3 regions of the Streptomyces sp. NPDC091972 genome follow, and region 1 is predicted to be linked to each of the others. Evidence: riboswitches for the same ligand, from Rfam matches in the RefSeq annotation. Region 1 holds a riboswitch; each other region holds the start of a gene.
The links. A riboswitch is a leader RNA that binds a small molecule or an ion and turns the genes downstream of it on or off. The one in region 1 is predicted to bind S-adenosylmethionine.
Positions count from the first base shown of each region.

Region 1 (5,715 bases):
AGCAGTTCGTACGAACGGACCCGGTCCGTGTGGTCGTGGGTGATCGTCGTGATGAGCAGCTCGTCCGCGCCCGTGGCCTCCTGCAGTTGTTCCAGTTGGTCGGCGACCCGGCCCGGCGAGCCTACGAACTGAGTGTCGAGGCGGTCCTGGACCAGGGCCCGGTCCTCGTCGGTCCATGCGTGGGCACGCGCTTCCTCCGGCGTCGGGAACTCGATGGCGCCCTCGGCGGTACGGATGCTGCGCACCCACGGGCCGTAGCCGGTGGCGAGTTCCCGGGCCGTTGCGTCGTCCTCGGCGACGACGACGTCCGCCGAGACGCTGACGTACGGCTTTTCGAGGAACTCGGAGGGCTGGAAGAAGGACCGGTAGCCCTCCACCGCCTCCAGGACCGTGGCCGGGCTGACGTGATAGTTGGCCGCGAACCGCAGACCATTGCCGCCCGCCACCTCGGCGCTCTGACCCCCGCTGCTGCCCAGGATCCACACCTCCACGTCGGCGCCCTCCCCTGGCACGACGTGCGCTTCGACGCCCTCCGCGGAGCGGTAGGTGCCGGCCAGCAGGGCGAGGATGTCGTCGATCTGCTCGGCGTAGTCCTGTGACTCGGCGCCCGGCAGCAGGAGCAGCCTGCGCTGCAGCGCGATGCGGGGTGAGCCGAGCAGATGCTCGAAGGAGAAGCGGGGTGGGATCAGCAGGCCGTTCGGGGTGCGGCCGTCGACGACGGGGGTCGCCGTCGGCAACGGTGCGGCCGGCTGCCCCGGCGGGCGGCCGCCCGAGCGGCCCAGGCCCAGATCGAAGCGGCCCGGGTGCAGTGCGTCGAGCAGGCCGAACTCCTCCACCGTGGACAGCGCTGTGCGGTGCCCGAGCTGCACGGCCCCGGAGCCGAGCCGGATGGTGGAGGTGGCGGATGCGGTCAGCGCCAGGACGACGGCGGGGGAGGTTCCGGCCACGCCGGGATTGAGGTGATGCTCAGCGAACCAGTAGCGGGCATATCCGAGGCGTTCGGCCTGCTGCGCGAGGTCGATGGAGTTGCGCAGGGCGTCGGCTGCCGTCGATCCGGAGGAGACCGGGACCAGGTCGAGGACGCCGAGGGAGATGTCAGACACGGACGGACTCCTGGGTGATCGGTGATGCCGGAAGCACGGGGCCCCAGGCGAACGGCGGATCGGGGATCTCGCGGCGCAGCACGGGGGCGACCTTGGACTGGAACAGCTCGAGGGAGGCGCGGTGCCGGGACTCGGGCAGCCCACCCGCGTCGGCGTGCAGGTGGACGACCGTGTGGCCGAACTGCTCGTGGTAGCGGTGCACCTTGTCGACGACCTGTTGGGGGCTGCCGATCAGCGCCGAGCTGCGCTCGACGAAGTCCTCCAGGGTCTCGAAGACCACCGGCAGGCCGGCCTTCTTGAAGAAGGCCAGGTTGGCCTCGAAGATCGGCCGGTACGCGGCGAGCGCCTCCTGCGAGGTGGGGGCGACATGGATGCCCGCGGTGCCGGCGCCGACGGCGATCTGCGCCGGGTCGTGGCCGTAGAACTCCCAGCGCTCGCGGTAGTGGCGGATCAACTCGGCGTACGGCTCTATGGGGTTGGTGACGTTGGCGGAGAACAGCGGGTCGCCGTAGCGGGCGGCGAGTTCGACCGACTCCTTGCTGGTGGCGCTGCCGTGCCAGACCCGGACCGGCTGTTGGTACGGCCGCGGCCACACCTCGGCGTCGGTCAACGGAGGACGGAAGCGGGTGTCGGCGGTGACCTTGTCCTGGCGCCAGATCTTCCGGAAGACCTCGTAGCTCTCGGCGTTGCGGTCCCACTGGTCCTCGGGCGTGACGTTGAACAGGTCGCGTTGGGCGGCGCCGTTGCCCTTGCCGATGATCAGGTCGAGGCGGCCGCCCGAGAGATGGTCGAGGGTGGCGTAGTCCTCGTACGCGCGGACCGGGTCCAGCAGGCTGAGCGTGGTCACGGCCGTGAACAGGCGGATCCGCTTGGTCAGGGCCGCCACATGGCTCAGTACGACGGTCGGGGACGAGGAGATGAACGGCCGCTCGTGCCGCTCCCCTACGCCGAAGCCGTCGAAGCCCAGCTCCTCGGCGAGCAGGGCGTTGTCGAGGACCTCGCGGAACCTGCCATGTGTGGACTTCCGCACCCCGGTGACCGGGTCCGGGCGGTGCACGATAAGGGTGATCGCGAGGAACTTCACGACGCCGCCCCTTCGTCGGACGCCTTGTCCGGGTGGGCGAGGCCGAGGTGGTCGCGGAGCGTCGGGCCCTCGTAGTCGGTGCGGAAGACACCCTGTCCCTCCAGCACGGGGCTCTTCGACAGCAGGGCCAGGGCGAGCACGAAGCCGCCGATCAGGCCCAACACCGCGCTGGAGAAGGGCTTGGAGACCAGTCCGTGCACGAACTGGGTGACCAGGACCAGCACTACCGCGGTGGCGATCCAGCGTCCGGGGCTCCGCTGCGGCACAACTCGCTGGGCAGTGAGGGCTTTCGTTGGTTGGTCGGCGGTCGGCGTCTCGGGGAGGGTGACGGTGTCGCCAGGGGGTTCACTCATGGTGGGCTCCGGCTGGGTGGGTACATCCCCGGAAGCGCGGCGACATGAAGGGACGCACACGACGACGAGGTACCGGGGAGCAGGGAGGACAACGGCACACCGCACGGGCGGTGTTCGTCAGGGAGTACTGGGCTGCGGGGAAGTGTCAGCCCCGACAGCGGGCACAGCCCGGTGCGCTACACAGTGCGCTGTTCACGCGGAGCAGATCGACGGCATGATCGGCGACGAACAGGTTCGCGTACGACGGTACGCAGCCCTGGGGGCGGCGCGTGGCCGTCCTGGGAGCTGCGTACATGGCGTCACCATCACTGTTCCGGCCCGTTGGGCCTCGCGTTTACGGGGCACCCCACCACGGAGCGAGGGTTGCCGGTCAGCAAGCCAGGGCTTGTCGCAGACAATCATGACCGTTCTGGGCCGTAGTTAAGACAATTGTCCGAACGCATGTCAACGCTGGTCCACCAGGTGGAACGGCTAACGTGTGGGCCGCCCAGTCCAGTATCCGCACGGCCGCTCCGGCCGCCTCCAGGCCCTGGCAGCGGGCGTGGTGACGGCACTCGATGCCGTCTGGGTCGAGGTGGCCGCCGAAGGCGGGACGGGCGGCGAGCCGACGGGCGTAGGACCACAGGACCAAGTGCCGTGTCACGTGCCACCGGCTCGCCACCGGCCGATCCGGCGTGCTGCGCGGCCTCCTCGATGCCCTGCGCCCACATCCGCTCGACCGCCTCGATGTCGCGCATGATGTCCGGGGCGTGGGTGCTGACGATCCGCCCGGACCAGTGCTCGGTCTTGATGGTCGCCAGAAGATCGTCGTCGTCCTGGGAAGGCATGCCGGCGTCAGAGCACCGTCACAGGGTGGCGCACCACCGCGTTGAACAGATAGCCCTGCGTGTTGAACGTTGCGGTGTCCGGCTGGGTGCGGCCCGCCGTGTCCGTGGCGCGTGCCAGCAGATGTGTCGGGCCGGGCGTACCAGGTGTCCAGGGGACGGACCAGCGCGTCCAGGTGCCGGAACGCGGTCGGTCGTGCAGTCGGGCCCGCCGCCATGTCGTCCCACCGTCGGTGCTGACGTCGACCCGCACGACGGCGCCCGCACCCGACCAGGACCGACCGTGCAGCACCTGACTCTCCCCCGCCGGGAACGTCGCGCCGCTCGCCAGCTCGAAGGCGCTCTTGATCGTCTGCCGGGTGAGCGGCGTACTGCCCTCCTGCGGGTAGGCGGGGCCGAACAGCCGATAGAAGGTGGTGTTCCACGGCGAGTACAGCGGCTGCGCCGACACCTCGATGTCACCGACCCATTTGATCGAGGCGATCCCCACCCACGAGGGCACGAGCACCCGCACCGGGTACCCGTGGTCGTACGGAAGCGGCTCACCGTTCATCTCGTACGCGAGCAGCACGTCGTCCAGCGCCTTGGCCAGCGGCAATGGTCGACGCACCCGGCCCAGGCTCTCGCCACCGCTGACGTACTCGGCGTCGAGGCCACGGGGCTGCACGTCCACCGCGTACGGGGACAGCCCGGCCCTGCGCAGCACGTCGGCCAGGCGCACGCCGCGCCAGCGCGCGACGCCGACCGCGCCCAGCGTCCACGCGGTGCCTGCGACCGTCTCGCCCTGCTGGGTCGCGTAGTAGCTGCGGCCGTTTCCGGCGCACTCGACGAAGGCGGTCCGGGTGACGGCGGGCAGGGCGCGCAGATCGTCGTACCCGAACTCCACCGGTCTGTCCTCGGTGGGTGTGCCGCGCAGCCCGTCACCCCACAGTCTCAGCCGCCAGTCGGCGGCGTCCAGGACGGGTGTCGCGGTGTGGTTGCGGACGAAGAACAGGGCGTTGGGGGTGTGGTGGCCGGTTCCACGCAGCGCCTCCCAGCGGGTCTCGGCATTGGTGCCGCGTGGGATGAACGACTCGGGCGGCAGCGGCTTGAGGATCGGAGAGTCGGCGGCGCGAGCGGGGTGTGGCACGGGGAGTGCGGTGGCTGCGGTCGCGGCCAGCAGCGTCAGCAGCCGGCGCCGCGTGACCCCTTCCGCTCGGGCCTCCCCGGCGAGCCACTGGCGCAGCCTGCGGCGGTCGTAGGAGATCTCGTGGTGGGCGGCGGAACCGGCAGCGGACATGGTTGTCCCGTCATGGGTCGTGGATGAGGGAAGGGGCCGGGCGGAGCGGGGCACCGGCGCGCGAGGGAACGTCCTCGGCAGGGCTGCGCGGACGGCGACCGCCGGCGCATGCGTGACAAGGCCGTCGAAGAGCGTCGAAGCAGGGAACCCGGGGAAACCGGTCAGTCAGGGAACCGACACAGCGCGGCGGCCACTCGGACAAGGTCCACGGCGCGGCGACGGGTCAGAGGCTCCTGCGGAGACATGACGCGATGCAAGCATGTCGTCCAGTCGGTGTCAACGAGGCTGCTGACCGCAGTAGTTGGCTGGGATACGGCGTAGCTGCGTGCCGCGCCCGGCCCCTGCCGGTCCCGGGCGTGGCTCGGGTCAGACCCGGCGGGTGCCGTGTCGCGGGCCGGCGGTTCGAGTCCGAGGTTCTCGCGGAGCTTGGTGCCGGTGTAGTCAGGGCCGATGATCTTCCGTTTGCGCAGCTCGTGCAGGAGGCCGTTGACGACGAAGCCGTGCTGGCGTGGGTCCGCGAGACCGCCCAGCATCTCGGCAGTCTGCTCACGCCGGTCGGTACTGCCCCCGTGTACGCGGTGCCGGTGCGCGTGTAGCCGTGGAGCCGCAGCGAGTCGAGGTTTTCGATCTCCAGCCGCTGCTCCTCCTGCAGCGCGAAGAAGCGGCGGGCCGCACTCAGCACCGTCCTCCCGCAGTGCTGCGGTGACTCCATGCCCGGTGCCTCAGGGAGCCCACCTCCCAGCGGGCTGGACGGCCCTGCGCCCATGGTCGACCTTGACATTCAGCGGGGCGGACGACGTACGTTGAAGGGGAAACTCGCTGACAGGTGGAGGCTTCGATGCACGTACTGGGCGCGGCACCACGCGGTGCGTGCACTGGTGCGTGGCTGATCACCCGGCGGCACGTCGACTACTGCCGCACCTCCTCCGCCGTCTGTCCTTCCGTACACGCCTGACCTCCGCCTGCCGTCTTGCGGGCTGTCTCTCGTGGCCTATGGCCGCGCGTTCTCGCGTTCCTGTGTTCTCGTGTTCCCGGAAGGAACCCCCATTGTCCGGCCCTGCCCTGCACCTCG
Region 1 is NZ_JBIVSV010000001.1:929,002-934,716, reverse strand. Features, by position in the region: gene ACIQJT_RS04400 (LLM class flavin-dependent oxidoreductase) at 1-1,103, opposite strand, end outside; gene ACIQJT_RS04395 (LLM class flavin-dependent oxidoreductase) at 1,096-2,187, opposite strand; partial or broken gene ACIQJT_RS04390 (amino acid ABC transporter permease) at 2,289-2,540, opposite strand; SAM riboswitch class IV at 2,841-2,946, opposite strand; partial or broken gene ACIQJT_RS04385 (hypothetical protein) at 2,911-3,340, opposite strand; gene ACIQJT_RS04380 (sulfite oxidase) at 3,375-4,643, opposite strand; gene ACIQJT_RS04375 (hypothetical protein) at 4,805-5,176, opposite strand; gene ACIQJT_RS04370 (LLM class flavin-dependent oxidoreductase) at 5,691-5,715, shown strand, end outside.

Region 2 (5,715 bases), on a different contig from region 1:
GGAGCCGATCTTGGAGTTGGCGATCAGGATGTACGGGTCGTCGAGCGACGCCTCCATCCGCTCCATGTCGGTGGCGAAGTACGCCGAGATGTAGCCCTTGTCGAAGCGCATACCCTCGGTGAGCTCCAGCTCCAGACCGAAGGTCTGGGACTCCTCGACGGTGATGACGCCTTCCTTGCCGACCTTGTCCATCGCCTCGGCGATGAGCTCGCCGATCTGGGTGTCGGCGGCGGAGATGGAGGCCGTGGAGGCGATCTGCTCCTTGGTCTCGACATCCTTGGCCTGCTCGAGCAGGGCGGCGGAGACGGCCTCGACGGCCTTCTCGATACCGCGCTTGAGGGCCATGGGGTTGGCGCCGGCGGCTACGTTGCGCAGGCCTTCCTTGACCAGGGCCTGGGCGAGCACGGTCGCGGTGGTCGTACCGTCACCGGCGACGTCGTCCGTCTTCTTGGCGACTTCCTTGACCAGCTCGGCGCCGATCTTCTCGTACGGGTCCTCGAGTTCGATCTCCTTGGCGATGGAGACACCATCGTTGGTGATCGTGGGGGCGCCCCACTTCTTCTCGAGGACGACGTTGCGGCCCTTGGGGCCGAGCGTCACCTTCACGGCGTCCGCGAGCTGGTTCATGCCGCGCTCGAGGCCGCGCCGCGCCTCCTCGTCGAACGCGATGATCTTGGCCATGTGAAGTGGTCCCTCCAGGACTGGGGGTGATTCCTTCGGACCGCGCCCGCGCCCGCGACGGACGGCTCGCCGGCCTGTGGATCCTTGCCCCACATGGCCTGCGGGCCTCACCGACCCGGTCCATCTTTGTCACTCTCACCTTCAGAGTGCTAACGCCAATGATTAGCACTCGGCATGGTCGAGTGCAAGCGCCTGCCGAAGACCGGGGTGGGTTCGCTGCGCGGGCTCGGGCCGGTGAGGGCCGGCCCGCGCCCTTCCCGGCACCCTGGATCGCGCGCCCCGGAGGCGATGGGTTCGGCAGTCGGGCGGCTACCGGCCGGTGGGAGCTGAGCGCGCAGTTCCCCGCGCCCCTGGGCAGGTTGCAGTGGCCCGGCGCCACGGACGATCAGGGGCCGCCGCAGGCATCCAGGGGCGCGGGGAACTGCGCAGAAACGCCCGCCCCCACCGAACCCGCACCCGAAACCCCACCCGCGCCCGCACAGGACCCCGTTCAACCACCGGAGGTACATGCCGAAGGGCCCGTACCCATGACTCCCCATGGGGTACGAGCCCTTCGGTGAAGAACGAAGAACGACGCTGTTGTTACCCGGCGCGTGCTTCAGCCAGTCGCGAGACGGACCATGTCCGCCTGCGGCCCCTTCTGACCCTGCGAGATCTCGAACTCGACCCGCTGGCCCTCTTCAAGGGTGCGGTAGCCGTCCATCTGAATCGCGCTGTAGTGGACGAAAACATCCGCACCACCGTCGACCGCGATGAAGCCGTACCCCTTCTCCGCGTTGAACCACTTGACGGTGCCCTGAGCCATGCCTAACTCCCCTATTACTGGCCCTTGCACGGATCCACACTTCGTGGATCCGGGTCAGACCTCACCCCCCACATGGTTGGGGGCGTGCGCCGGAACGCGTCGACCGCGGCTGAATGTATCTGTCCAACTGCCGTCTGCAACAGGTCAATCGGACGAGAATTCTGGACGGAAGGGGTCCGGAATGTAGTGAGAATTCACCCGAATTCGGGGCAAGTCGGGCCCCATAAAAGGAGCATAAGACACAAAGAACCCACACACTTTGGCTACTTCTCGTCGCATCCGAAGTCGGAACTCATATGCGCCCGGCATGAAGGAAGCAGCAGCTTCCCCAACTGTACCGCGCTCAACCATAGAGAATTGCCCCCTCCGCTTCTCTCGCGGAGGGGGCAATCGGATGAACACTCGGTAATTTCTGTTACCGAAGGTAATGACCAGTCATACGGTCACCCGCCGGCGACCGCCGGGATGATGGAGACGCCGGCCCCGTCGGGCGTCGCCGTCTCCAGTCCCTGCTCGAACCGCACGTCGTCGTCGTTCACGTACACGTTCACGAACCGCCGCAGCTTGCCCTGGTCGTCGAGAACGCGCGCGGCGATACCGGTGTGGTTCTTCTCCAGATCTGCGATGACCTCGGCGAGGGTCCCACCCTCGGCCTGCACCTCGGCCTGTCCGCCGGTGTAGGTGCGCAGGATGGTGGGGATTCGGACGGAAACGCTCATGTTCAGGACCTCCGGTCGGGTTGGGGCTTCAGGGGCGCGGGGCGGTGTCGATTCGCGGCTGCCGCCGCGTGGGCGCGACCGGCCCCCACCGGCCCGCAGACGGACAACGACCTCTTACGCGAGACCAGCCTCGCGGAACGAATCCAGGTTGGGCCGGATCGTCGCCGTCAGACCCGTACCCGCCACCGCGTCCAGCGTCTTCAGACCGTCCCCGGTGTTCAGTACGACGGTCGTCAGCGAGGGATCCAGCACCCCGCTCTCGATCAGCTTCTTCGTCACCCCCACGGTCACCCCGCCCGCAGTCTCCGCGAAGATGCCCTCGGTCCGCGCCAGCAGCTTGATCGCGTCCACGATCTGCTCGTCGTCGACGTCCTCCACCGCGCCGCCGGTGCGCCGCGCGATGTCCAGCACGTACGGGCCGTCCGCAGGGTTGCCGATGGCGAGGGACTTGGCGATGGTGTCCGGCTTCTGGGGCCGCACCACGTCGTGCCCCGCCTTGTAGGCGACGGAAACCGGGCTGCACCCCTCCGCCTGCGCCCCGAAGATCTTGTACGGCCTGTCCTCGACGAGCCCCAGCCTGATGAGCTCCTGAAGGCCCTTGTCGATCTTCGTGAGCTGCGAGCCGGAGGCGATCGGGACCACGAGCTGGTCGGGGAGCCGCCAGCCGAGCTGCTCGCAGATCTCGTACGCCAGGGTCTTGGAGCCCTCCGCGTAGTACGGCCGCAGGTTGACGTTGACGAAGCCCCAGCCCTCGCCGGCCGGGTCGCCGATCAGCTCGGAGCAGAAGCGGTTCACGTCGTCGTAGTTGCCCTCGATGCCGACGAGCTCGCCGCCGTAGATCGCGGCCATGACGACCTTGCCCTGCTCCAGGTCGTGCGGGATGAACACGCAGGAGCGGAACCCGGCCCGGGCCGCGGCGGCACCGACCGCGCCGGCCAGGTTGCCGGTGGAGGAGCAGGAGAGCGTGGTGAAGCCGAAGGCGCGGGCCGCCTCCAGGGCCTGCGCGACGACGCGGTCCTTGAAGGAGTGCGTCGGGTTGCCGGAGTCGTCCTTGACGTACAGGCCGCCGGTCACGCCGAGCTCGCGGGCGAGGTTGTCCGCCTTGACGAGCTTGGTCCAGCCGGGGTTGATGTTGGGCTTGTCCGCCACGTCCGCGGGGACGGGCAGCAGCGGGGCGTAGCGCCAGATGTTCGCGGGTCCCGACTCGATCCGCTTGCGGAGCTCCTCGGTCTCGTAGGCCGAGAAGTCGTACGCGATCTCGAGCGGGCCGAAACACTCCTCACAGGCGAAGACCGGGCCGAGCGGGACGCGGTGGCCGCATTCGCGGCAGCTCAGCGCCGCGGCGGGACCCAGGTCGACGGAGTTCGTGGTGCTTGCAACAGTCTGCGCAGCCATGGAGGCGAGGCCCTTTCTCCTCATCTTCCTCACGACGCACTTCGCCGTGAGACGGATTTGGCACCTTCCCGAGCCGGGAGCCTCGCGGAGACGATCGTCGGTGATCGCTACGAGAGCCGACTGGAGGGTTGCCGGGGCTTCATCGGGCCGTATCCCTCTGCCCCTCTGGATGAGCGGTGTGAAGTTGTGAACGGCGGGCCACCCAGGACATGCGATGGTCACCCGCGTTGTTCAAGACTGTAACCGACGACCAGGACAGTTGAGATAGTCGTCCGAACGGCGAGATGGATCACACGCAGATCTCACGCAGAGGAGCCGCGCACTGTGCTGAACGAAGTCGAGCGCTGGCTGGCGACCCGTTCCTGGTCCGTGACCGATCGCCCGCTCCACCGGATCATGGCGGCGAAGCGGGCCACGGGCCGGACGGTCAGTGTCGTCCTGCCGGCCCTCAACGAGGAGGCGACGGTCGGTGACATCGTCGCCGTCATCCGTCATGACCTCATGCAGCAGGTCCCGCTCGTCGACGAGATCGTCGTCGTGGACTCGGGATCGACCGACCGCACCTCCGAGGTCGCCGCCGCCGCCGGCGCGCGGGTCGTCCACCGCGACGACATCCTCCCGCGCATCCCGGCCCTGCCCGGCAAGGGTGAGGTCCTGTGGCGGTCCCTGCTCGTCACGAGCGGGGACATCGTCTGCTTCATAGACGCCGACCTGAAGGAGTTCTCCTCGGACTTCGTCTCCGGGATCGTCGGCCCGCTGCTCACCGACCCCGGCGTCGACCTGGTCAAGGGCATGTACGACCGTCCCCTGGGCGGTGCCGCCGGGCAGGGCGGCCGGGTCACCGAGCTGATGGCGCGCCCGCTGCTGAACATGCACTGGCCGCAGCTCGCCGGTTTCGTGCAGCCGCTGGGCGGTGAGTACGCGGCCCGGCGCTCGCTGCTGGAGCAGTTGCCGTTCCCCGTCGGCTACGGCGTCGAGCTGGGCATGCTGGTCGACGCCCTGCACCTGGTGGGCCTGGACGCGCTGGCCCAGGTCGACATCGGGGTGCGCAAGCACCGCCACCAGGACGGGCAGGCCCTGGGCCGGATGGCCGCCGCGATCTACCGCACCGCCCAGCTCCGGCTGGCCCGCGGCCACCTGATCCGGCCCGCCCTCACCCAGTTCGAGCGGGGCCGGGACGGCTTCGAGCCGCGGACGTACTCGGTGGACACGGAGGAGCGGCCGCCGATGACGGAGATCGCGGAGTACAGGAAGAGAAGGGCCGCCTAGGAGCGCCCCTCCAGGGACGCGGGGAACTGCGCACCCGGCCCCCACGGCCCGCGGCCGACATGCACCACGGGAACGTTTGAGCGGTTGGACACCGGGCTAGGTTTCGAGGCATGGCTTCATCGCACAACGCCCATGTACTGGTCGCGTCCAACCGCGGCCCGGTCTCCTACGAGGTCCAGGAAAACGGCGAGCTCAACGCGAAGCGCGGCGGCGGCGGCCTCGTCTCGGGCCTGTCGGCGATCGGGCCGGAGGCCGACGCGCTGTGGGTGTGCTCGGCGCTGTCCGACGGCGACCGCGAGGCGGTACGGCAGGGGGTCGGCGAGGACGGCGTCCGCATGCTCGCGATCCCGGCCGACGTGCACGCGGACGCGTACAACGGCATCGCCAACTCGGTCCTCTGGTTCGTCCACCACCTGCTCTACCAGACCCCGCTGGAACCGTCCTTCGACGCGGAGTTCCGGCGCCAGTGGGCCTCGTACGAGACGTACAACCGTGCCTTCGCCGAGGCGCTCGCCGAGGAGGCGGCCGAGGGGGCGGCGGTCCTGGTGCAGGACTACCACCTGTGCCTGGTGCCCGGGATGCTCCGCGAGCTCCGCCCCGACCTGCGCATCGCCCACTTCTCGCACACACCGTGGGCGCCGGTGGAGTACTTCCGGATGCTCCCCGACGACATCGCGGTCCAGGTCCTGCGGGGCATGCTGGGCGCCGACCGGCTCGGCTTCCTCACCCGCCGCTGGGCGGACGCCTTCACGGCCTGCGCCGCGGAGTTCGCGGGAGGGCTGGGCGAGACCCGGATCGGGGTGCACGGGCTGGGCGCGGACGCGGACTTCCTGCGCGCCCGCTCCC
Region 2 is NZ_JBIVSV010000010.1:215,516-221,230, forward strand. Features, by position in the region: gene groL (chaperonin GroEL) at 1-681, opposite strand, end outside; gene ACIQJT_RS28045 (cold-shock protein) at 1,280-1,486, opposite strand; gene ACIQJT_RS28050 (MoaD/ThiS family protein) at 1,930-2,205, opposite strand; gene thrC (threonine synthase) at 2,320-3,600, opposite strand; SAM riboswitch class I at 3,618-3,776, opposite strand; gene ACIQJT_RS28060 (glucosyl-3-phosphoglycerate synthase) at 3,925-4,869, shown strand; gene ACIQJT_RS28065 (trehalose-6-phosphate synthase) at 4,980-5,715, shown strand, end outside.
Region 2: it holds a riboswitch for S-adenosylmethionine, as region 1 does, so the genes downstream of both, thrC (threonine synthase) here and ACIQJT_RS04390 (amino acid ABC transporter permease) in region 1, are expected to answer to the same signal.

Region 3 (5,715 bases), on a different contig from region 1:
ATGGAGGGCGCGATCCTGTCCGTGCCGATCGTCGGCACGTACCTGTCGTTCTTCCTGTTCGGCGGGGAGTTCCCGGGCGGCGACTTCGTGGCCCGCTTCTACTCGATCCACGTCCTGCTGCTGCCGGGCATCATGCTCGGCCTGATGGTGGCGCACCTGATCCTGGTCTTCTACCACAAGCACACGCAGTTCGCGGGCCCCGGCAAGACCAACAACAACGTCGTCGGCATGCCGCTGCTGCCGGTCTACATGGCCAAGGCCGGAGGCTTCTTCTTCCTGGTCTTCGGTGTCATCGCGGTCATCGCGGCGATCGCCTCCATCAACCCGATCTGGGCGATGGGCCCCTACCGTCCCGACCAGGTGTCCACGGGCGCCCAGCCGGACTGGTACATGGGCTTCTCCGAGGGCCTGATCCGTGTCATGCCGGGCTGGGAGATCAACTTCTGGGGTCACACGCTCGTCCTGGGCGTGTTCATCCCGCTGGTCATCTTCCCGCTGGTGCTGGTCGCGATCGCGGTGTACCCGTTCATCGAGTCCTGGGTCACCGGCGACAAGCGCGAGCACCACATCCTGGACCGGCCGCGCAACGCCCCGACCCGGACCGCGTTCGGTGTGGCATGGATGACCTGGTACTTCGTGCTGCTGATCGGTGGTGGAAACGACCTCTTCGCCACGCACTTCCACCTGTCGATCAACGCCATCACCTGGTTCGTGCGGATCGCGTTCTTCGTCGCCCCGGTCATCGCGTTCGTCGTCACCAAGCGGATCTGCCTCGGCCTCCAGCGCCGCGACCGGGAGAAGGTGCTGCACGGCCGCGAGTCCGGCATCATCAAGCGCCTGCCGCACGGTGAGTTCATCGAGGTGCACGAGCCGCTCAGCCAGGAGCAGCTCCACACGCTCACGGCGCACGAGCAGTACAAGCCCGCCGAGATCGGCCCCACGGTCGACGAGAACGGCGTCGAGCGGAAGGTCAAGGGCACCGAGAAGCTGCGCGCCAAGCTGAGCGAGGCGTACTACGGCGAGGAGTCCCAGATCCCCAAGCCGACCGTCGAGGAGTACAAGGAGATCACGAGCGGCCACGGCCACCACTGATCACTGCTTGTCGCTGCGCTCGCCACGCGCGGTAGAAGGGCCCGTCCGACACACTGGACGGGCCCTTTGCCGTGCGGTGGGTTCGGCTTCGGGTGCGGGTTCGGCGGGGGCGGGGGCTCCGTCCGAACACCGGACGGGGCCCTGTGCCGTGCTGCGGGCTGGATAGGGTGTGGAGACGGTTTTCTACGACATCTGGAGCGGCCCCATGAGCGCTGTGACCCCCGCTGGAGGCGACACCGCGGCGGGCCGTTCCTGGCCCGAGGTGCTGAACGCCCTGCTGTACGGCCGGGACCAGAGCGCCGACGCGACGGCGTGGGCGATGGACCGGATCATGCGGGGCGAGGCCACCGACGCGCAGATCGCCGCTTTCGTGGTCGCGCTCAGGGCCAAGGGCGAGACGGTCGAGGAGATCAACGGTCTCGTGCGGGCGATGTACGCGCACGCCAACGTGATCGAGGTCCCCGGGCGGACGGTGGACATCGTCGGCACCGGCGGCGACGGCGCCAAGACCGTCAACATCTCCACCATGTCGGCGATCGTCGTCGCCGGCACCGGCGCCACGGTCGTCAAGCACGGCAACCGGGCCGCCTCCTCCGCGTCCGGCGCCTCGGACGTCCTGGAGAAGCTCGGCGTCAACCTGGAGCTGACCCCGCGGCGGGTGGCCGAGGTGGCCGAGGAGGCAGGGATCACCTTCTGCTTCGCGATCAAGTTCCACCCGGCGCTGCGCCACGCGGGCGCCGCCCGCGGTCAGCTGGGCATCCGCACGGTGTTCAACATCCTCGGTCCGCTGACCAACCCCGCCCGGGTACGGGCCCAGGCGGTCGGGGTCGCGGACCCGCGCATGGCGCCGGTCGTCGCGGGCGTCTTCGCGGAGCGCGGCCACTCCTCGCTCGTCTTCCGCGGCGACGACGGCCTCGACGAGCTGACCACCACGTCGACCTCCCGGGTCTGGGTCGTCCGCGACGGCAAGGTCACCGAGGAGAGCTTCGACCCCCGGGACGTCGGCATCGACCTGGTGCCGGTGGAGGCCCTGCGGGGCGGCGACCCGGCGTACAACGCGGAGGTCGCCCGCCACCTGCTGGACGGCGAGAAGGGCCCGGTCCGGGACGCCGTGCTCCTGAACTCGGCGGCCGCGCTGGTGGCCCTGGACCCGGGGACGGGGACGCTGGCCGAGCAGCTGCGGGCCGGGATGGACAAGGCCGCGGAGGCGATCGACTCGGGCGCGGCGAAGCGGACGCTGGAGCGCTGGGTGGCCGCGAGCAACGCCTGACGGCCACCGAGGTGTCGTCCCGCGATCCGGACACGGGTTGCGGGACGACGATCACCTCACGTACGTTCCGGTACCAGGTCATGAGTGACAGTCATGAGGCCCCGGCCGACTGTCCGGCAACCCTCCGTCCGTGGCGGGGTGCCCCGGGTGAAGACCAGGCCGTAGGCAGCGAGGTCTACGGCAAGCGCGGGCCCCTCTCGACACCAGGGGTCCTGGTCGATCGAGGGAGTCTTCCGTGAGCAAGCGAATGCGATAGGGCCGCCGAGCCCCGCCTCCGCGCACCCATCTCACCTTTACTTTCACGGGAGTTCCCCATGTCCGTCTCCACCGCTGCCGCCGCCCGCACCATTTGTGCCCCGCTGCCCGTTCTGGGGCGTGATGTCACCGTCCCGCTCGTCACCGGCGGCGAGGTCACCTACGCGGCGCTCGACTACGCGGCCAGCGCACCGGCCCTCCAGCGGGTCTGGGACGACGTGGCGGCGTACGCGCCCTACTACGGCAGCGTGCACCGCGGGGCCGGGTACCTCTCCCAGCTCTCGACCGACCTGTTCGAGAACGCCCGCAGGACCGTCGCCGAGTTCCTCGACTGCCGCGAGGACGACGAGCTGATCTTCACCCGGTCGACCACCGACTCGCTCAACCTCCTCGCCGCCGCCCTCCCCGCCGACTGCCAGGTGTTCGTCTTCGAGACCGAGCACCACGCGAGCCTGCTGCCCTGGAAGGACGCCCGGGTCAGCTACCTCGACGCCCCGCGCACCCCGCGGCAGGCCGTCGAGACCCTGGAGAAGGCCCTCGCCGACCGCGACCCCCACGGCCCCGCCCTGGTGTGCGTCACCGGCGCCTCCAACGTCACCGGCGAGCTGTGGCCGGTCCGCGAGCTGGCCGCCGCCGCCCACGCGCACGGTGCCCGGATCGTCCTGGACGCCGCCCAGCTCGCCCCGCACCACCCGGTGAGCGTCCGCGACCTGGACGTCGACTGGGTCGCCTTCTCCGGCCACAAGCTCTACGCGCCCTTCGGCTCCGGCGTCCTGGCCGGCCGCGCCGACTGGCTGCGCGCGGCCGACCCCTACCTCGCGGGCGGCGGCGCCAGCCGCAAGGTCACCCGGCGCGAGGACGGGGGAGTGGACGTGGAGTGGCACGAGAGCGCCGCCCGGCACGAGGCGGGCTCCCCGAACGTCATCGGCGCCTACTCGATCGCCTCGGCCTGCAAGGCGCTGACGGAGGCCGGTTTCGACAGCCTGGTGGCCCGCGAGCGGTATCTGATCGAGAAGGTGAGGGCCGGCCTCGCCGACGTCCCCGAGGTCCGCGTCCTGTCCCTCTTCGGCGACGACGCCCCCCGCGTCGGCGTGCTCTCCTTCGTCGTCGAGGGCTGGAACAGCTCCCACTTCGCCGCCGCCCTCTCCGCCGAGTACGGCATCGGCGTCCGCGACGGCCTCTTCTGCGCCCACCCCCTCGTGCGCACCCTCCTCGGCAGCGACCCGCAGTCCCAGGGCGAGTGCGGCGCCCCCGAGGCCGCGCCCGGCGAGAAGTCGCTCAACGCGATCCGGGTGAGCTTCGGCGCCGGCACCCCGGACGAGCACGTCGAACGGTTCGTGAAGGCGGTGAGGGAACTGGTCGCGGACGGCGCGAAGTGGACGTACCGCACCGAGGACGGCCGCTGCGTCCCGGCCGTCTGAGGGAGCGACGGCCGGCTCGCGTATACGCTCCCCCCAGCAGCCGTACGGAAAGCAGGGGGAGCACGGGGTGCAGGAGCTGCGCGAGCGGGACCCGCGGACCATCGGGCCCTACCAGGTCCTGGGCAGACTCGGCTCCGGCGGCATGGGCGAGGTGTACCTCGCCGAGGCGCGTGGCGGGCTGCGGCTGGCCGTGAAGGTCGTACGGGCCGAGCACGCCGAGGACCGCACCTTCCGGGCCCGGTTCCGGCACGAGGTGCGGGCCGCGCAGACCGTCGGCGGGACCGGCACGTACACCGCGCGGGTCGTGGACGCGGACACCGAGGCCGCGCGGCCGTGGATGGCGACCGAGTTCGTCGCGGGGCCGAACCTGCGGGACGCGGTGCTCGACCGGGGACCGCTGCCCGCGGACGCGGTACGGCTGCTGGCGGCCGCGCTCGCCGAGGCGCTCGCCGCGATCCACGCCAAGGGGCTGGTGCACCGGGACCTCAAGCCCTCCAACATCCTGCTCGCGCCGGACGGCCCCCGGGTCATCGACTTCGGGATCGTCCGGGCCCTGGAGGGCACCGCCCTGACCCGGACCGGCGTGGTCGTCGGATCGGTCGGCTACCTCTCGCCGGAGCAGATCCGCAACGGCGCCCAGGTGGTGCCGGCCAGTGACGTCTTCTCCCTGGGCGCGGTCCTCGCCTACGCCTCCGGCGGGAAGGAGCCCTTCGGCGAGGGGCAGGATTCGGTCGTTCTGCTGCGGATCCTGACCGGGGACGTCGACCTGTCCGCCGTACCGCGGGAACACCTGCCGCTGGTGGAGTCGTGTCTGCGGGACGACCCCGGCGCGCGGCCGACCCCCGCGGAGCTGGTCGCGGCCGCGGGACACACCGCCGCCTTGCTGCGCGAGGGGCTGCGGCCCGGCTGGTACGCGCCCGGATCCGTGCGGGAGCCCGAGGCCGCCCGGAGCGGCGCGCACTGGGTGCCCGGGCACGACTCGGGGGAGCGGGGCAGCCGGGTGGAGTACGTGGCGCCGGTGACCGTCACGGACGTCCCCGCGGTCGCCCCTGTGACCCCCGCCCCCGCCCCGCCGTCCCGGCGCCGGCTGCTGCGGGCCGTGGCGGGAGGCGTCGGGGTCGTGGCCGCCGGGGGCGCGGGCGGATGGCTGTGGCTGCGGGACTCGGCGGACCGAGAGGCGACGACCGGGGCCGGGTCCCCGACGGGCACGCCCGCGACGGGCTGGCAGTGCAAGGTCCAGGGCCTCGGCGGGCGGCGCGGCCCCTGCGCGGCCCTCTCACCCGACGGCACGCGGGTGTACGTCGGCGGCGCGGACGGCGCGCTGCACGCGCTGGACCTGGACGGGCGGACCGTGTGGCGGACCCCGCTCGGCGCCGAGGCGATGTCCCCGCTCGCCACCGCCGACGGCGTGTACTGCCTGCTGGAGGACGGCCAGGAGGGCGCTTCCAGGCTGTGTGCGCTCGGCCGCCGCGGCACGGTCCGCTGGACCAGGTCGTTCGCCGCGAACAGCCAGTTCCCGGTCGCCGCCGGCGAGTTGGTCCTGGTGTCCTACGGCGACGGCTCGGACGCGGGCGGGGTGCGGGCCTACGCCCCCGACGGCAGCGTGCGCTGGACGGCCCCGACCGGACCCGCACCCACCGGCGAACCCTTGGTGGCGGACGGCGTGGTGTACGTCGG
Region 3 is NZ_JBIVSV010000004.1:441,643-447,357, reverse strand. Features, by position in the region: gene ACIQJT_RS14595 (cytochrome bc complex cytochrome b subunit) at 1-1,092, shown strand, start outside; gene trpD (anthranilate phosphoribosyltransferase) at 1,298-2,362, shown strand; SAM riboswitch class IV at 2,439-2,555, shown strand; gene ACIQJT_RS14585 (aminotransferase class V-fold PLP-dependent enzyme) at 2,677-4,038, shown strand; gene ACIQJT_RS14580 (PQQ-binding-like beta-propeller repeat protein) at 4,106-5,715, shown strand, end outside.
Region 3: it holds a riboswitch for S-adenosylmethionine, as region 1 does, so the genes downstream of both, ACIQJT_RS14585 (aminotransferase class V-fold PLP-dependent enzyme) here and ACIQJT_RS04390 (amino acid ABC transporter permease) in region 1, are expected to answer to the same signal.